4 regions of the Thalassospira sp. CH_XMU1458 genome follow, and region 2 is predicted to be linked to each of the others. Evidence: riboswitches for the same ligand, from Rfam matches in the RefSeq annotation. Region 2 holds a riboswitch; each other region holds the start of a gene.
What was found. Region 2 has a riboswitch for cobalamin ahead of cobU (bifunctional adenosylcobinamide kinase/adenosylcobinamide-phosphate guanylyltransferase). Riboswitches for the same ligand answer to the same signal wherever they lie in the genome.
Positions count from the first base shown of each region.

Region 1: linked by a shared signal. The riboswitch ahead of WBY09_RS03580 (methylmalonyl-CoA mutase family protein) and the one ahead of cobU (bifunctional adenosylcobinamide kinase/adenosylcobinamide-phosphate guanylyltransferase) in region 2 are both predicted to bind cobalamin.
Region 3: linked by a shared signal. The riboswitch ahead of WBY09_RS16380 (ABC transporter substrate-binding protein) and the one ahead of cobU (bifunctional adenosylcobinamide kinase/adenosylcobinamide-phosphate guanylyltransferase) in region 2 are both predicted to bind cobalamin.
Region 4: linked by a shared signal. The riboswitch ahead of WBY09_RS10270 (DUF4198 domain-containing protein) and the one ahead of cobU (bifunctional adenosylcobinamide kinase/adenosylcobinamide-phosphate guanylyltransferase) in region 2 are both predicted to bind cobalamin.

Region 1 covers NZ_JAYMDW010000001.1:786,211-790,274, reverse strand. The annotation lists gene phhA (phenylalanine 4-monooxygenase) at 1-27, shown strand, start outside; gene WBY09_RS03585 (response regulator) at 86-508, opposite strand; cobalamin riboswitch at 795-973, shown strand; gene WBY09_RS03580 (methylmalonyl-CoA mutase family protein) at 1,110-3,158, shown strand; gene scpA (methylmalonyl-CoA mutase) at 3,161-4,064, shown strand, end outside.
Region 2 covers NZ_JAYMDW010000001.1:235,371-239,434, forward strand. The annotation lists gene cobN (cobaltochelatase subunit CobN) at 1-421, opposite strand, end outside; gene cobW (cobalamin biosynthesis protein CobW) at 520-1,560, opposite strand; gene cobU (bifunctional adenosylcobinamide kinase/adenosylcobinamide-phosphate guanylyltransferase) at 1,595-2,134, opposite strand; cobalamin riboswitch at 2,193-2,383, opposite strand; gene WBY09_RS01070 (hypothetical protein) at 2,936-3,574, shown strand; gene WBY09_RS01075 (histidine phosphatase family protein) at 3,595-4,064, opposite strand, start outside.
Region 3 covers NZ_JAYMDW010000003.1:511,232-515,295, reverse strand. The annotation lists gene WBY09_RS16385 (FecCD family ABC transporter permease) at 1-54, opposite strand, end outside; gene WBY09_RS16380 (ABC transporter substrate-binding protein) at 95-1,120, opposite strand; cobalamin riboswitch at 1,347-1,549, opposite strand; gene WBY09_RS16375 (glucan biosynthesis protein) at 1,722-3,323, shown strand; gene WBY09_RS16370 (class I SAM-dependent methyltransferase) at 3,400-4,041, opposite strand.
Region 4 covers NZ_JAYMDW010000002.1:622,483-626,546, reverse strand. The annotation lists gene cbiQ (cobalt ECF transporter T component CbiQ) at 1-579, opposite strand, end outside; gene WBY09_RS10280 (cobalt ABC transporter permease) at 576-1,172, opposite strand; gene cbiM (cobalt transporter CbiM) at 1,165-1,842, opposite strand; gene WBY09_RS10270 (DUF4198 domain-containing protein) at 1,859-2,656, opposite strand; cobalamin riboswitch at 2,827-3,023, opposite strand; gene WBY09_RS10265 (DUF924 family protein) at 3,174-3,716, shown strand; gene WBY09_RS10260 (glycosyl transferase family protein) at 3,776-4,064, opposite strand, start outside.

The DNA of each region.
Region 1 (4,064 bases), 550 kb from region 2:
ACCCACAGACAACAACGCCCTGCGTAAGGCAGGGCGTGGCGATCCGTTCAGGATTGATCAAGGCAGGGCTGGTCTGGCAGCACCGCTAGCAGGCACTGATGGAATGACCCAGCACCCGATTGAGTTGCTCAAGCACCACTTTCGGGCTGGCGTCCTTGCTGATGAAATCGGCCGCCCCAAGCGCATCGGCTTGTGCGCGGGTGTCGGCATCATAATGGGCCGAGAAGAAGAAAACCGGCACGTTTTGGCTGTTGGGATAGCGGCGGCGAATTTCGCAGAACGCTTCAAAGCCGCTCATACCCGGCATTTCGATATCAAGGATGATGGCACGGGGATAAAGCCCGTCCAGCTGATCAATCAGATCATCGGCACAATCAAAACCGGCCACGTCATATCCTGCCCGACGCAACACTGTTTCAAGGGCTGCTTTGGCGCTGGGACTGTCGTCGGCGAACGCAACCAGTCCATCAGGACAGAATTGCGACGGCATGGCGCTGAGCGCGTTCATGGATGGCGATACTCCGAGTTTTGGGACAAGTCCAAACTGACAGACGAAAATGTCAAATTGGTTAAACCCGCCAAATTTTTGCCACGCAATGTTCCGGCTTCACCCTGATCTTGCACCCGTGCCGCGAAAGTATAAGGCCGCAAGGATCGGAACCATGCGGCGCGCAAACCACGAACAGACGTGCAAAACCCCAATGTTTCCGCCGACATAACGTTACGGAAACCTGATTTGTCGGGGTCGATATCCGTCTAAATAGGTATTTCCATGCCTATTTACGGAATTAAGGACAGGTGCTATAAACCGCCATGTCGCGAATGTGACCGGAAAATAGGATCGGGAATCCGGTGCGGCCGTGCTTTAGCGCACTTTGGCCAAGCCCGGAACTGCCCCCGCAACTGTAAGCGTGACGGCCTTTTTGCAGGCTTTCTCGCGAGTCAGAATACCGATGGTGTTTTCTTGGCATGAAATGGGCCGGGCGGGGTGTACCGGGTACTGGGAATCCGTAGTAGAATAGAATTTGGCAACGTTCCGTGCCCGACGCCATATGAAGACCCCATATGGAGTCGCATCAAGGACGGGACACACCAAGCCGGGAGAAACCATGTCCGACCCGCTAAAGCTCGCATCCGAATTTCCATCTGCTGATTACGCAAGTTGGCGCAAGCTTGCCGAAGAGGCCCTTAAAGGGGCCCCGTTCGAAAAGAAGCTTGTCACCAATACGCTTGATGGTTTTTCCGTTCAGCCGATCTATACAAATGACGATCAGGATGACGCGACCCGGCTGATCCACGAAGTTCTTAATGCCACGGTCGAGCCGCGCGAAACCGTAACCGGTTGGGACATCCGTCAACTTCATACCCATCCCGATCCCAAGGCGACCAATACCGCGATCCTCGAGGACCTTGAAAATGGGGCGACCTCAATCACGCTAAAACTTGATGCCGCCGCCCGTGCCGGGCGCGAAATCAGTTCTGCCGAGGTCGGTGTTGACGGTATTGCCATTCATTGTCTGGCCGATCTCGATGCCGCGCTTGAGGATGTTTACACCAACCTTGCCACCGTCGGACTTGATGCCGGGGCGGCAGGTGTTCCGGCCGCAGCACTTCTGGCCGCCCATATCGCAAATACCGATGGTGCCGACGAAGCCGCACCGGCCTTTAACATTGATCCGATCGGAACCCTTGCGTCCACTGGCACCCTGCCCTGTGGCGCACAGGATGCGGTTGATCATGCGGCAAGCGTTGCGGTCGAGCTGATTGATCTGTTCCCGCTGGCAACCGCAATTTCAGTGAATGGCGCACCTTATTACAATGCCGGGGCCACCGATGGTCAGGAACTGGCCTGCCTGCTGGCAAGCGGGGTGACCTATTTGCGCGCCCTGACCGATGCCGGGATGGCGGTTGATCAGGCCGCGGGTGCGATGGTGTTTAACGTTGCCATCGGCACCGACTTCTTTGCCGGGATCGCCAAGCTGCGTGCCCTTCGCATGATGTGGAGCCGCGTCCTTTCGGCATCGGGTGCCGAGGATGCGACGATTACGGTCAACGCGGTTTCAGCCGAAATGGCCCTGACCAAGGTTGATCCGTGGGTCAATATGCTGCGCACAACGGTCACCAGCTTTGCCGCCGGTCTGGGTGGTGCGGACAGTGTGACCTGCCTGCCTTATGATCATCTGATTGGCCTGCCAGATGGCTTTGCACGCCGTATTGCACGCAACACCCAACTGATTTTACAGGAAGAAAGCAACGTGCACCGGGTCATCGATCCGGCTGGTGGTTCGTGGTTTATTGAAAACCTGACCAAGGAGCTGGCGAAGGCCGCCTGGACGAAATTCCAGTCGCTTGAATCTTCGGGTGGTATTCTAAGTGCCCTTGCCAATGGCAGTCTCAAGACCGAGATCGAGACCGTTTGGAATGCGCGTGAAAACCGCCTGTCGACCCGTCGTAATCCGCTGACCGGTGTGTCGGAATTTCCCAACATCACAGAAGCCAAAGTAACCTGCGAAAAGCCGGACCTTGAGGCAATCGTTGCAGATGCCAAGGCCCGCCAGACCAAATTTGATGGCACGGTCGGCAAAAGCCTGAGCGCCATGATTGAGGCCGCGCGCGCAGGTGCCACCATCGGGCACATGTTTACCGATCTTTATGGCACCAGTGCCGCGACATGTATCGGCGCCCTGCCCGCCCATCGACTTGCCGAACGTTACGAAGCGCTTCGCAAACGGTCTGATGCGCATAAGGCAAAGACCGGATCCTTCCCGCAGGTCTTCCAGGCCAATCTTGGCAAGGTTGCCCAGCACACGGCACGCGCGACCTTTGCGCGCAACTTCTTTGAAGCAGGCGGGATCGAGGCGATCACCAATAACGGCTTTGCCAATGCCGATGATGTTGCAACCGCCTTTGGCAACAGCGGGGCGAAAATCGCCATCATTTGCGGATCAGACGCGCAATATGCCGACATGGCAGCGGATGTTGCCAAGGCGCTGAAAGCCAAGGGGGCAAGCATGGTTTATCTTGCTGGCCAGCCGGGCGATGCCAGGTCCGATTACGAAGCAGCCGGCATTAACGAGTTTGTTTTTGTCGGGGCCGATGTCCTTGCCATTTGCGGTACCGCACTTGATCATCTTCTTGGCAAACAGGGGGAGAAATAACCATGACCCGCATTCCTGATTTCTCCGACCTTCCGCTGTTTGATGGCGCGTCCGCAGGTGCCAAGGACCCGTTTGAAAGCACGCCCTGGACCACGCCAGAAGGCATTGATGTCAAATCATCCTACGGGCCCAAGGATCTGGATGGCATTGATCACCTGAACACCATGCCGGGCATGCCGCCGTTTTTGCGCGGCCCCTACCCGACCATGTATGTGCAACGTCCCTGGACAATCCGCCAATATGCCGGTTTCTCGACAGCCGAGGAATCGAACGCGTTTTATCGCCGTAACCTTGCCGCCGGGCAAAAGGGGCTTTCGATTGCCTTCGATCTGGCGACCCATCGCGGCTATGACAGCGATCATCCGCGCGTCGCAGGTGATGTTGGCATGGCCGGTGTGGCGATTGACAGCATCTATGACATGCGCACCCTTTTTGATGGCATCCCGCTTGATGAGATGTCGGTTTCCATGACCATGAATGGTGCGGTTCTGCCGGTGATGGCGCTTTATATCGCAGCAGCCGAAGAACAGGGCGTTGCGCACGAACAGCTTTCGGGCACCATTCAGAATGACATTCTGAAAGAGTTCATGGTGCGCAACACCTATATCTATCCGCCGAAACCATCGATGCGGATCATTTCGGACATCTTTGCCTTTACCTCGCAAAACATGCCGAAATTCAACTCGATCTCGATTTCCGGCTATCACATGCAGGAAGCCGGTGCGACGGCTGATCTTGAGCTCGCCTATACCCTGGCCGATGGCATCGAATATGCCCGTGCCGGTCAGGCAGCAGGCCTTCCGATTGATAAATTCGCGCCGCGTCTGTCGTTCTTCTGGGCGATTGGCATGAACTTCTTCATGGAAATCGCCAAGATGCGCGCGGCCCGCATGATCTGGGCCAAGC
Region 2 (4,064 bases):
TCTGATATTCGCGCCCCTTGACGGTCGAAAGCGTCAGAAGCTCCGCATCGGGTTGATCATCACCGGGCAACAGGACCAATGGAATGTCCTTGGCACGTGAAAGCGCAACCAGTTGTTCGATGCCATAATCCCAATAACCGCGCCCGCCCAGAATGCGCACGATGATGAATTTGGCATCGCAAAGTACATCGTCGATATAAAGATCGACCGACATGTTGTGGCCAAGCTGCAGCAAACTTGCCAGACGCAGTGACGGGGTTTCGTCGCCAAATGCATCGACCAGACGCCCTTGCGCCCCTGCAAGACAGGCAAGTTCGGACTCGGCCGCAGACAGGATCACCACATCGCCGGGTTGCTGTCCAAGGTCGACGGCCTCACTGCCATCTGTGACCATTCCGGGCTGGGCTGCCAATAGATGCATCGCGGGATCCGTATCCTTATGCGTTTGGTCTTAAAACAGGCTGAAACCGGATGATTTTTAGCATCCGGTTTCAGGTGGCTTGATCAGGTTAACTTGGATCAGGCGGCTTTGATGGCGGCCTCGATCGCAGTGCGGTCCAGACCATGCAGGCCAATCACCACCAATTCCGAGCGGCGGGTTTCGCCATCCGCCCACGGACGGTCGAAATAGCGCTGAAAACGTTCACCAACCCCCTGAACCACATGGCGCATCGGTTTGCCCGGCACATCAACGAATCCTTTGATGCGCAGCACGTCAAACTGACGCACGACATCAATCAGGCGCTTCTCAAGGTTGGCCGGATCACTGATCGCATCAAGCGATACGACAAAACTGTCGAAATCATCATGATCATGTTCGTGGCCATCGTCATGATGGCTTGGGCGACTATCAAGGTCATCCTCGGCGGCAGCCCCCAGACCAAGCAGGATGGCGTTTTCAACCCGTGAATGTTCGGTCGCGATAATCTTGACTGACGGCTTTTTCAGCTCTGCACGGATATCGGCTTCGACCTTGCTGCGTTCGGCATCGGTCAGAAGGTCCGTCTTGTTGAGAACCACCATATCGGCACAGTGAAGCTGTTCTTCGAACAGTTCTTCAAGCGGGCTTTCATGATCAAGATTTTCGTCTGCTTCGCGTTGCGCCTGTACCGCGTGATGATCATGGGCAAACAGACCATCACGCAGGGCCGCGCCATCAAGAACCGCCACAACGCCATCAACGGTCACACGCGACCGGACTTCGGGCCAGTTAAACGCCTTTACCAACGGTTTTGGCAGGGCAAGACCAGATGTTTCGATCACGATATGATCAGGCGGCGTTTCACGGTCAATCAGGCCCTGGATGGTAGGCAGGAAGTCATCAGCCACGGTACAGCAGATGCAACCATTGGCCAGTTCAACAACGTCATCTTCTTCGCAGCCTTCAATGCCACAGCCATTGATGATGCCTCGATCCACACCCAGATCGCCAAATTCATTGATGATCAGCGCGATGCGTTTGCCATTGGCATTTTCCAGCATATTGCGGATCATGGTTGTCTTGCCAGCGCCCAGAAAACCGGTAATGACGGTTGCCGGGATTTTGCCCAATTGTGCCATTTCTGAAATCCTTAAAATTCAATAATTTATGTTGTTATTTGACCGACATCGGAATGCCGGCCACCACAAGGGTGACCTTGTCTGCAATCTCTGCAATGCGTTGATGCAGGCGTCCGGCATGATCGCGAAAGGCCCGCGCCATCGCATTTTCCGGCACGATGCCAAAACCAACCTCGTTTGAGACAAAAAGCACCGGCACGACAAGGGTTGGCACCAGATCACAAAGAGCTGCGATCTCGGCATCAATGTCGCGGTCTTCAAGCATCAGATTGGTCAGCCACAAGGTCAGACAATCAACAAGAACAGGCTTGCCGCCTGTGACATTACAGGTCTGCAGCGCCGAACAAAGTTCGACCGGTTCCTCGAGTGTCTGCCAAAGATCGCCGCGTGATTTTTTGTGAAGATCTATGCGGTTGGCCATTTCGTCATCCCAGGCACGCCCGGTTGCGATATATGTGCCACCGCCCGCCTGATTAATGATGTTTTCGGCAAACCGGCTTTTGCCGGATCGCGCCCCGCCAAGGATCAGATGCGTCCCGCCAGAGGGGCCGTCAGGGGGTAAAGTCTGGGTCATCCCGTTTCTTCCTCGCCATGGCCTCCCACCGAGGCCCGATTGCGTCGTCACCTTCCTTCGAATAGTGACACCTTCGGCAGGTTTCCTGGCTGCGGGCATGAAAGCGATCCGCCTTCCCGGTTTCCCGGTGGCTGGTCTGGCGCGTTGGCACCGACCCGGATCTCCCAACCCGATACAGTTGCGGGGGCAGCATCGGCCTTGCACCGATTTCCCATCACCGAACGATGCGCCGAACCTAGCAGGTTTGCCAAAAATGCCAAAGGTCATTCTCGGCACTTAACCCTTCGTTACCACCCCACCCTAATCGGAAGGTCAGTATTTGTAAGAATTGTCTGCTTGAGAGGTCATACCATTTCAGCCAACATCAAGCCGTTGCGCTGGAACTAGGGTCAGGACCTATTAATTTGATTTGAATGGCAGACGTTATATTTGCGAAATCCAAGGAAAAGCCCGCCGGGCGGGTTGGTATCCCGCACAAGGGATTTGACGCTGGAGTTTGCAAATATAACGTCTGTCCTTCGGATTAATCGGATTTGCACGGACTACTTTGTCGTAAAACCTTGAAAGATAAATATCTTCCTGCAGTTTTACTCCGCGTATCCGCGCAAATCTGTTTAACCATTCAAACCAAATTAATAGGTCCTGACCCTAAAGACGGAACAATCCGCAATCTGGCGAAAACCCGGGAAGTAGACTCATCACCCGGATGGCTGCAGGAAATACTGCAACCGAAACTCTTGGGGTAATCTGGATTTTTCAAGACCAATGGCAATACGTTCTCACCTATCCAAAATCCGACAGATGAACGCGCCAACCTGGACCACATCGTCTCGCAAGGACATGTGGCTGGGATTGCTGGACCGTCTGAACAGTCCTGATCGGTCATTTCAGGATTTTCTTGAACAGCGCGCAGCCGATGGCGAGATCACTCTGGCACGCCGCGATGTGCGTGACATCTTTGCCGAGGATGCCTCAAAGGGTGTAATCGCAACCATCATCTGGTCCCATGAACGTGGCATTCGCGTCAATGCGCTTTCGTTGCTTGTGCGCGATATGCCAACCCTAGTGACCCTGATGTCGATCTCGGATTTCGGACAGGACGAGTTGAACGAGCTGCTTTCCCAGCCGGGCATTTCCGTTCCGACTGCCAGCAAGATGTTGTCTGCCTGCGGCAAGACTTATTGCGGAATGCCGGCTGCCATCATTGATGACACCATCATCCAGGTGATTGAAAACGCATCCTTTGCCAGTGATTTCCCGAATGTCGCCAAATTGCGAAGCAAATCACGCAGCCGCCCGGTGCCCTATTATCAGGCCTATCTGCGCGATGTTTTCGACATCTGCGAAAAACATGATCTGAATCCGGATATGGTTGACCGCTATCTGGCAGAACACGCGCTTGATGACATGGCATCCGATATCGAGCTGGCCTCTGCCTGACGGAACATGCCTTAAGCTCCTTAAAAGCGCTGATTGACAGCGGTCACGCGCCAGCCCGGTTCGTCGACACCGTCGATATATTCAAGCGTGGTCAGACCCAACGTGTCGATATGAAATGCCAATGCGGTTTCAAGGGATAAACCCAGTGCATTGGCAAGCATGGCACGCACTGTGCCGCCATGAACGACAGCGACAATGTCGCGCCCGGCCCAATCCGCACTCAATCGGCCAAAGACGGGTCCGACACGGGCAACCACATCGGCAAAGCTTTCACCCTTTGGGGGGTGTTGGCGGGCAAAGTCGGTCCAGAACCGTGTTGTTTCCCCCTTGGGCAAATCATTCCAGTTCTGCAATTCCCAATCACCAAAATGCTGTTCGGCAAAGCCGCTTTCAGCCTGCGGCGCTATGTCTTTATCCATGAACGCCTGCAGACTGCGCGCCGTATCATGCGTACGTGACAGATGGCTGGTTACCCAGACGGCATCACCCG
Region 3 (4,064 bases), on a different contig from region 2:
CAGCGATTGCCGAGGTGGCTGAACCGGCTGCTGCACTGGCGTTGTTTCAAACATTGAATTCTCCGGGCATATCAGGCGCCTTTGGCAGTGCAGGTCAGTTCGAAGCACTCAGTCTTTCGACCGCTTCGGCAAGTGTTTCAATACCATTGATCAGGCGGATGGTCGGATCCATCGACTGGGCGTCCATCACCACGATATTGCCATTGCGCACTGCCTTCATCTGACTTGCGACCGGATCGGTTTTCAGGAAATCCATCTTGACCTGCCAGTCATCGGCCGGAAAACGCCGACGACCCATCTTGCCAATCACGATGATATCAGGATTGGCGCGCGCAATGGTTTCCCAGCCAACGGTCGGCCATTCTTCATTGCTGTCGATGATGTTGCGAACACCAAGTTTACCGGCGATATAGCCCGCCGCGCCGTTCTTGCCCGCCACATAGGGATCACTGTTGATTTCAGGACTGGAAAACCAGAAGACGGCGGATACGTTGTCATGGCCGCTTGCCGTCACACGCGCCAATGAGTTCGCCTGACGTTCCTTCAGGCTGGCAATCAGCGCGTCGCCGCGATCTTCGACATCAAAGATTTGCGCAAGATCGGAAATCTCGCGATAAATCAGATCCATGGTGAAGCCTTCGTGGCGCACCCCGTCACCGCCACCGGCATTGTCCTTGCCCACACAATCAGCAGGTGCGGTGTAGACCGGAATCGACAGCTCGTTGAACTGTTCGGTGGTGCCGACGGTGCCCTTGGGCCCGACATGCCACTGATACTGGGTGGCAACCAGTTGCGGCTTTTGCGCGACAACGGTCTCGAACCCCGGATCATTGTCGGCCAGACGCGGCACAGATGCGTTGACGTCCTTGAATTCATCCATCACCGGACCGAACCAGACACCCGTACCCTTGACCTTGTCGGCCAGGCCCAGCGAATAGAGAATTTCAGTCGTGCTTTGGCCCAACGACACCACGCGATCCGGGGCCGCATCAAATTGCAACATAGTCCCGCAGTTCTCGATACTGAGCGGATATTCGGTTGCGGACGCAAATGAAACAGATGAAATAAGACCAGCGGCAAACACCCCGACCGCCAGTACACGTTTATCGTGATTGATCACTTTTAGTTCCCTCTTGCTGATGCGCTGATCCGGGACCGTTTTGGATGATCCAGTTTCAACGCACCGTCAAATGTTATGTTATAACATAACATCATTTTTACTGCTGTCAATGGACTGGCAAAAGTGTCAGGAGATGACGGAAGATGTCGGCCTTAAAGCTTAGAAAACCTGGGCTAAACTGTTGGGCCAAGACACGTACCGACATTCTCCGGGGCACCCCGCCCGGTCCGTCGTCTTCGTGTCGGCAGGTCTCCTGGCTTACGGGTCAACGCATTTTCCCTGGCCTTCCCGGGTTGATCCCAGTGGCATTGGTCAGAAAAATGCTCGCCGCCTACAGTTGCGGGGGCAGCTTCGGTTAATGAACCCATATTCGGCCCATCTCGAATTCCCTTTATCCGATATTCGGATACCGACACGTCACGGTTAGATTAAACCAAAAACACGGTCAAGGAAATTGGCAGACCACCAGCGGCATTAACGCCAAGGCTCCATGCATAAAAAGCAATTGATACGACCTTGAATTTGCCATGTTTCATCCCGATTACCTCCACACTGCCGGGTATGCTTTCCCGACACCTCAAACCACAGGAATGTGATGAACATGACGACTTCTGTTGAACGCAGACGCTTTTTGAAATCCATCGCGGCAGCCGGTCTTATCCTGCCGGGAATGTCGATCTATCAGCATGCTTTGGCAGATGTCGACGGCCTTGATCTGGGTTCGGCACAGCCGTTTGATTTTGCCGATCTGATTGCACGCGCCAAATCCATGGCCGCATCGGCCTATGAGCCACCCGTTGCGCCAAACCCGGAAATTGTCGGCAAGATCGATTACGACACCCATGGCAAGCTGCATTACAAACGCGACCATTCGCCGTTTTCCGATGGATCAGGCACCTATCCGCTGACCTTCTTCCATCTGGGTATGTATTTCGCCAAACCGGTGCATATGTATCTTCTGGAAAACGGGCAGGCGCGCGAAGTGATCTATAAGCCCGATTACTTTGACATGCCCGAAGACAGCATTGCCCGCCAGTTGCCCGCCAATAGCGGCTTTGCCGGTTTCCGCCTGCATGAAAATCAGGCGCGCGATGACTGGAAAACCCAGGACTGGGCGGCGTTTCTTGGCGCATCCTATTTCCGCGCCATTGGGGATGAAGGCCAGTATGGCCTGTCGGCACGCGGCATTGCGGTCAATACCGCGACCTCGGTTCCCGAAGAATTCCCCGATTTCCGTCAGTTCTTTATCGAACCGGCCAAAAATCCCGAAGACCCGGTGACGGTTTATGCCCTGCTGGATGGCCCCAGCATCACGGGGGCGTATAAATTCCTGCTTTATCGCGGCGAAGGGGTGACGATGGATGTCGAAAAGCATCTGTTTTTGCGCAAGGACATCGAACGGCTTGGTATCGCACCGCTGACCAGCATGTTCTGGTATTCCGAACAGAACAAATCGTTCCGCTTTGACTGGCGCCCGGAAGTGCATGACAGCGACGGGCTGGAGCTTTGGACCGGTGGCGGCGAACGCATCTGGCGACAGCTGAACAACCCGGAAACCATCCGTGCATCGGCATTTGGTGACAACAACCCGCGTGGCTTTGGTCTGATGCAGCGCGATCGCGATGTGAAAAACTATCTGGATGGTGTGCGCTATCACCGCCGTCCCAGCCTGTGGGTCGAACCGCAGGGCGAGTGGAATGACGGCGCGGTTCAGTTGATCGAAATCCCGACCGACGATGAAATCCACGATAACATTGCCGCCTTCTGGGCGCCGAATGGCCCGGCGAAGGCGGGCAATTCTTATCAGTTCAAATACCGCCTGTATTGGCAGGCCCATAACCCGTTCCCGGTCAAGGAACTCGCAACCGCAACCGCAACCCGCATGGGACGTGGCGGGGAGCCCGGCACCAACCGACCCAAGGACGAGATCAAGTTTTCGGTCGAGTTCGAGGGTGAGGTTCTGGGAACGCTTGCCTACGGCGAATTCCCCGAAGTGGTTGTGACATCCTCGCGCGGGGAGATTGTGCGCACCAAGATCGAACCGATCATGGATACCCGCATCTGGCGCGCGGCCTTTGACCTTAAGGCGGCGGGCACAGACCCGGTTGACCTGCGCATGTATCTGAAACGCGGTGATGAACCGCTCAGTGAAACCTGGATGTTCCAGCACCTGCCGGCCGTTGGTAACCAGCAGCAAGGTTAACTCGGCAATCAAACGCGACCAAAAGAAAGACAGGGCAATGTCATTTGCACTGACCCGTCTTTTGGGCGCTGAAAGGTTACCGGTTTCGTTCCAGTGCAATCACCGTATCGATCAGTTTCCCCGGCTTGCTGCCGGGTTTCTGGCCGATGCGCGAGAAATTCTCAACAAAGATCCGCGTCCAATCTGTTAGATCAAGGTTCAGTGCGACCAAAGCTTCTTCCGGTGTCGGGAAATCCGTTTCCCATTGTGTCTCCGACCATGGTGGCACCGAACCATGCGTGGTGACCAATAACATGCCCGCCGCACAAACGTGCCTTGCTGCGTGGTTCAATATCCTCTCGCGGGGAAACTCAAAGGGTGACTCAAGAAACTGGGCCGTAACCAGATCATAATCCCCCTCTGGGAAATCCTTTGTCAGATCACAGACCTTGAAATTGATCTTTTCGGCGACGTTGTTGCGCTCGGCATTTTTACGCGCAATGTCGATTGCTGCCTGGGAAATATCGAGAGCAGTAACAAACCATCCCTGCTTGGCAAGCCAAACAGCGTCATCCCCTTTCCCGCAGCCAAGTTCCAGCGCATGCCCAACAGGGCGATCCTTCACAAACTTCTCTAAAACGGTGGTAGGGCGACCACTTGTTTCAGCCGAGGCCGCCTCATAGCGGTCTTCCCAAAATTCGACAGGGGCCATCGCTGGTTCATCTTTTTCCATTTTCATCAACTCAACCTTCCAAAAGGGTG
Region 4 (4,064 bases), on a different contig from region 2:
GGTATGGGCATTGTTGCGTGCCTTAAACCCGCGAAGTTTCATCGCCATGCGAAGACGATGATATTCGTCATGAAGCACCGAAATATAGCGCACCGTGAACATCATCAGATGCACCAGAACCGGCGGACATTTCAAACGATACAGTGTGTGGCCAAGTGTCACCGGCGTCATACCCGACAAAAGGCTCAGCATCATCAGGACAACCGCATTGGCCCGTATGCCGACAAGGATGGCATGCATCAGGCCTTCCTTGCTGGCCTCTGCCCCAAGGACCGAAAACATCGGTGTTCCGGGGGTCGTAAACGGCAACATTACCAGCATCACGATAATGAAGCCGTCCATCGCCGCCATGCGTTTCAGAGTTGCACGCAGCGGCAAGTCCGTCAGGCTCATGGTAATGGCGGCAAATATCAGGGCACCCAGTGCGAATTCGATCTGATGCAGGGCCACCACGACGATTGCAAAAACACAGGCCGCGACCCCCCTTACCCTGGGATCGAACGTCCCGACGAATGACGGTGAATGCCCGCCACGCGCCTGAACGCTCAGGGGTTGGTCATGTCCGAAAAGGTGGCTCATGCGTTGGGTGCTTTTGCTCTTAGCCGTCGCGCAGCGATGTAATAAATGATCCCGAAGGCACCGAATATATAGCCAATGCCGCCCAGAATCGATTGAAGATCATTCTTTTCCTTATAGGCGGTAAGTTCGCGTCTGAGCGGACGCAATTCATCACGCACGATGGTCGCGATGATTTCTTCCTGTTCGCGGGTAATTGCAGGCCCAGCGTTCGATCCTACGCCTGATGCAACCGGTGTCTTTGACGTTTCCGATTGCAAAGCCCCATCAACACCCGCCAGGTCCGCTATGGAAAAGGTTGCTTCGGCAACGTGGCCTGCCCCGAGATCGGCACGAAAACGCAGATCAACCTGCTGGCTTGGTGTGTAGATAAAGAAACCGTCACCATCGGTGGTAACTTCATCAATCTTGTTGCCATCAAGGTCAAAGATCTCAACAGGCGTGTTTTCAGCCATGACACCGTTGGAGAAACCGATTTCACCTTCGATGTTCGAACCACTTGGAAACAGGGATGCGATAACCTTGTGCGCCTGTGCAGGTGCTGCGCCGAACACAAGCATACCAAGCGCAAAGACCAGCATGAGTGATCTAGCCATTTGATGCCTCGCCCGCCTGCTTTGCACGCAAAGTTGCTGCCGGCTGCATCTCAAAGCCCGACGTCTGATCGGCGGCCTGCAGTAAGGCCGGTTTGACCTTGGCGATCAGATACACCGATGCCGCTGATACCAGTCCTTCGACCACCATGATCGGAATGTGGGCAAAGAAGACCAGCTTGGCCGCCGGAACAAATGCATCACCACTGAGTGCAAGCGAAATCGCGACAAACACCGTTGTCAGCGCGATGGAAAACGCACCGGCACATCCACCAAGCACGGCCGCCGTGACCGGGCTGCTGCGCGACACCATTCCCCGGAACAAAAGGCCCGCCAGCACAGCCGGAAAGGCGATATTGACCGTATTGACGCCAAGAACCGTCAAACCGCCAAAGCCAAAGAAAACGGCCTGAAGCAAGAGACCGACAAAAAGTGCCGGAAACGCGGTCCAGCCAAGCACCAGCCCGGCAAGACCGCTCATGATCAGATGCACACTGGATGGTCCCACCGGCACATGAATAAGCGAGGCAACAAAGAATGTTGCCGACAAAACCCCGGTTGCGGGAATTTTATCGATTGGCAGTTTCCGCAGTCCAAGGCTAAGCCCGGCAACTGCAAGAACACCCCCGCCAATCAAGACTTCCGGTGCCAGCGCACCATCAACAATATGCATCTGTTTTGTCCCTCGCCTATTTCACATCATAGGCGCGAACCCACAGGACTGCATCCTGTGAAAGTTCCTTGCCCTGAAATTCTTTGTCAGGGCCGCTGCCAAGTGCTGCAAATCCCCAAAAACCTGCTTTGGGGACACCAAAAGTGAAATACCCGTTTTGATCGGAAATGGCCACAACCGCACCACCGGGCATTGGCGATGCCGTTGGCCCTTTGGGTGTGTTGCTGGCCATATCAGGTTCTGCGGCCATGTATTCGATTTCGACTTCAACACCGGCCACAGGTTGGCCTTCGCTTAAGACACGGCCGGTAAAGGTCGAACCGGCAATGATGTTGGTTGGTCGATTAAGCGGCAGGATTTCGGTTTTAAGACCTTGCGGTTCCATCCAGTCGGTCGGAATTTCATTGCGGTTCACATAGGACTTCGTGATCTGCTGGATGAAGATATCTTCGCTTTCTTCGTAATACGGCGTCGGCACCACCACCATGACGTAATCACCGCTGCGGCGCAGAGTCAAAGTTGCGTCAAAGGCAGCTGCCGAGTTGGCAATTCCGGTGAAAGTAATCGGCGAAATCGTTGATTTCAGATCAATTTTCTCGCCGCGGTTAACCGCATAAAATTCAAGCGGCTCGGCCATATCCATGACATGGCCGTTTTCAAACGGGTGCCAGAAAATCAGCTTCACCGGCTGATCCCCGGCCTTGGTCACGTTCACGTCCGGCGTATAGGCCAATTGAAAATGCGCATGCGTCGGCATGGTCGCCGACAGCACACAGGCGCTTGCAATTGCAAGCCTGCCAAGGGTCTTCAACATATAATCGTCTCTTTCTCAAACGATGCACGCAGGCCAACGGCCCAACGCACAGGGTCAGGACAAAGAACGATAGGATGGCTGGAAGCAAGATTGCGGATCTTCAAAAGACCGTTTGTACCCCTGCAACCTGACGCTCACCCCGGCGTCCAACAGTTTCATACCGGGCAATCGGCACCCGGCAGTCAAAGGCAGGTCTCCTGGCTCACGGTTTGAAAAGCAATGCGCCTTCCCGGTTTGCACCAGTGGCATATGCAATGCTCTGACCGCTTACAGTTGCGGGGGCAGCCGTGGCTTTGTCATGCATGACGCACCACGTTCCCTTTTAAGTTGGTCCAATCGGATCAACACCAAAGACAATGTCATAATCCACGTCGGACGGATTGCTGTCAACTCCTTGCCCCAAGGTCCGTGACAATCTTTTTGCGGATGGCTTGACGCGCCTTAAACCGGGCGCGAAGATCACCCGCAACTTTGCCGACGGGCCGCAAAAGCCTGCAATGAGATGGGTGGAAACATTATGAAACCTGAAACGGTTCTTGTTTTCTGGTTCAAGGAACTCGAAGAAAAACAGTGGTTTATCAAGGATAAAGCCCTCGATCGCCATATCGCGGAACGCTTTGCCGATTTTCATGCCGCCGCCACGGCCGGAGAGCTTTTTAACTGGCGCAAAACCGCCCATGGACGACTTGCAGAAATCATCGTTCTTGATCAGTTTTCACGCAATATGTACCGCGATCAGCCACAGTCCTTTGCATCAGATCCAATGGCATTGGTGCTGGCACAGGAAGCTGTTTCCTTGAGGCTGGATCGCAAACTGGTCACACCGCAGGAACAGGCATTTCTGTATATGCCCTACATGCACTCGGAATCAGAAATCATTCATGAAGTGGCGGTTGACCTGTTTTCACAGCCCGGCCTTGAGCACAATTACGAGTTCGAGCTGAAACACAAGAAGATCATTGACCGGTTTGGCCGCTATCCACACCGCAATGAAATACTGGGTCGTCCATCGACGCCAGAGGAAGTGGCGTTTCTCAAAGAACCCGGATCATCGTTCTGAGCATTAAAAAAGGGACGGTTTCCCGTCCCTTTTATTCGATCTCACTTGATCACGGAACATCAGCCAACATCACGGTCGCGATTATCCCACCAGCCCTGCACAAGGCTTTCTGCCTCATCCATGTAATCCGCCTTGCCGGCAAGGAAGGCTGCCATGGCAGCACTGCCCTTGATCTTGGCTTCGGCAGGAATATCTTCTACCTCGCCACGCCAGACAGCCAGGAAGTGCTTTAGCGACACAGGGCTTTGGTCTTCGCCATCCTTTTCGGTTTTTGATAGCAATGCGGGCCAGCGAACATCATTCAGCTCACCATTATCAAGCATGCGCAGATCGACATGCTTATAGGGT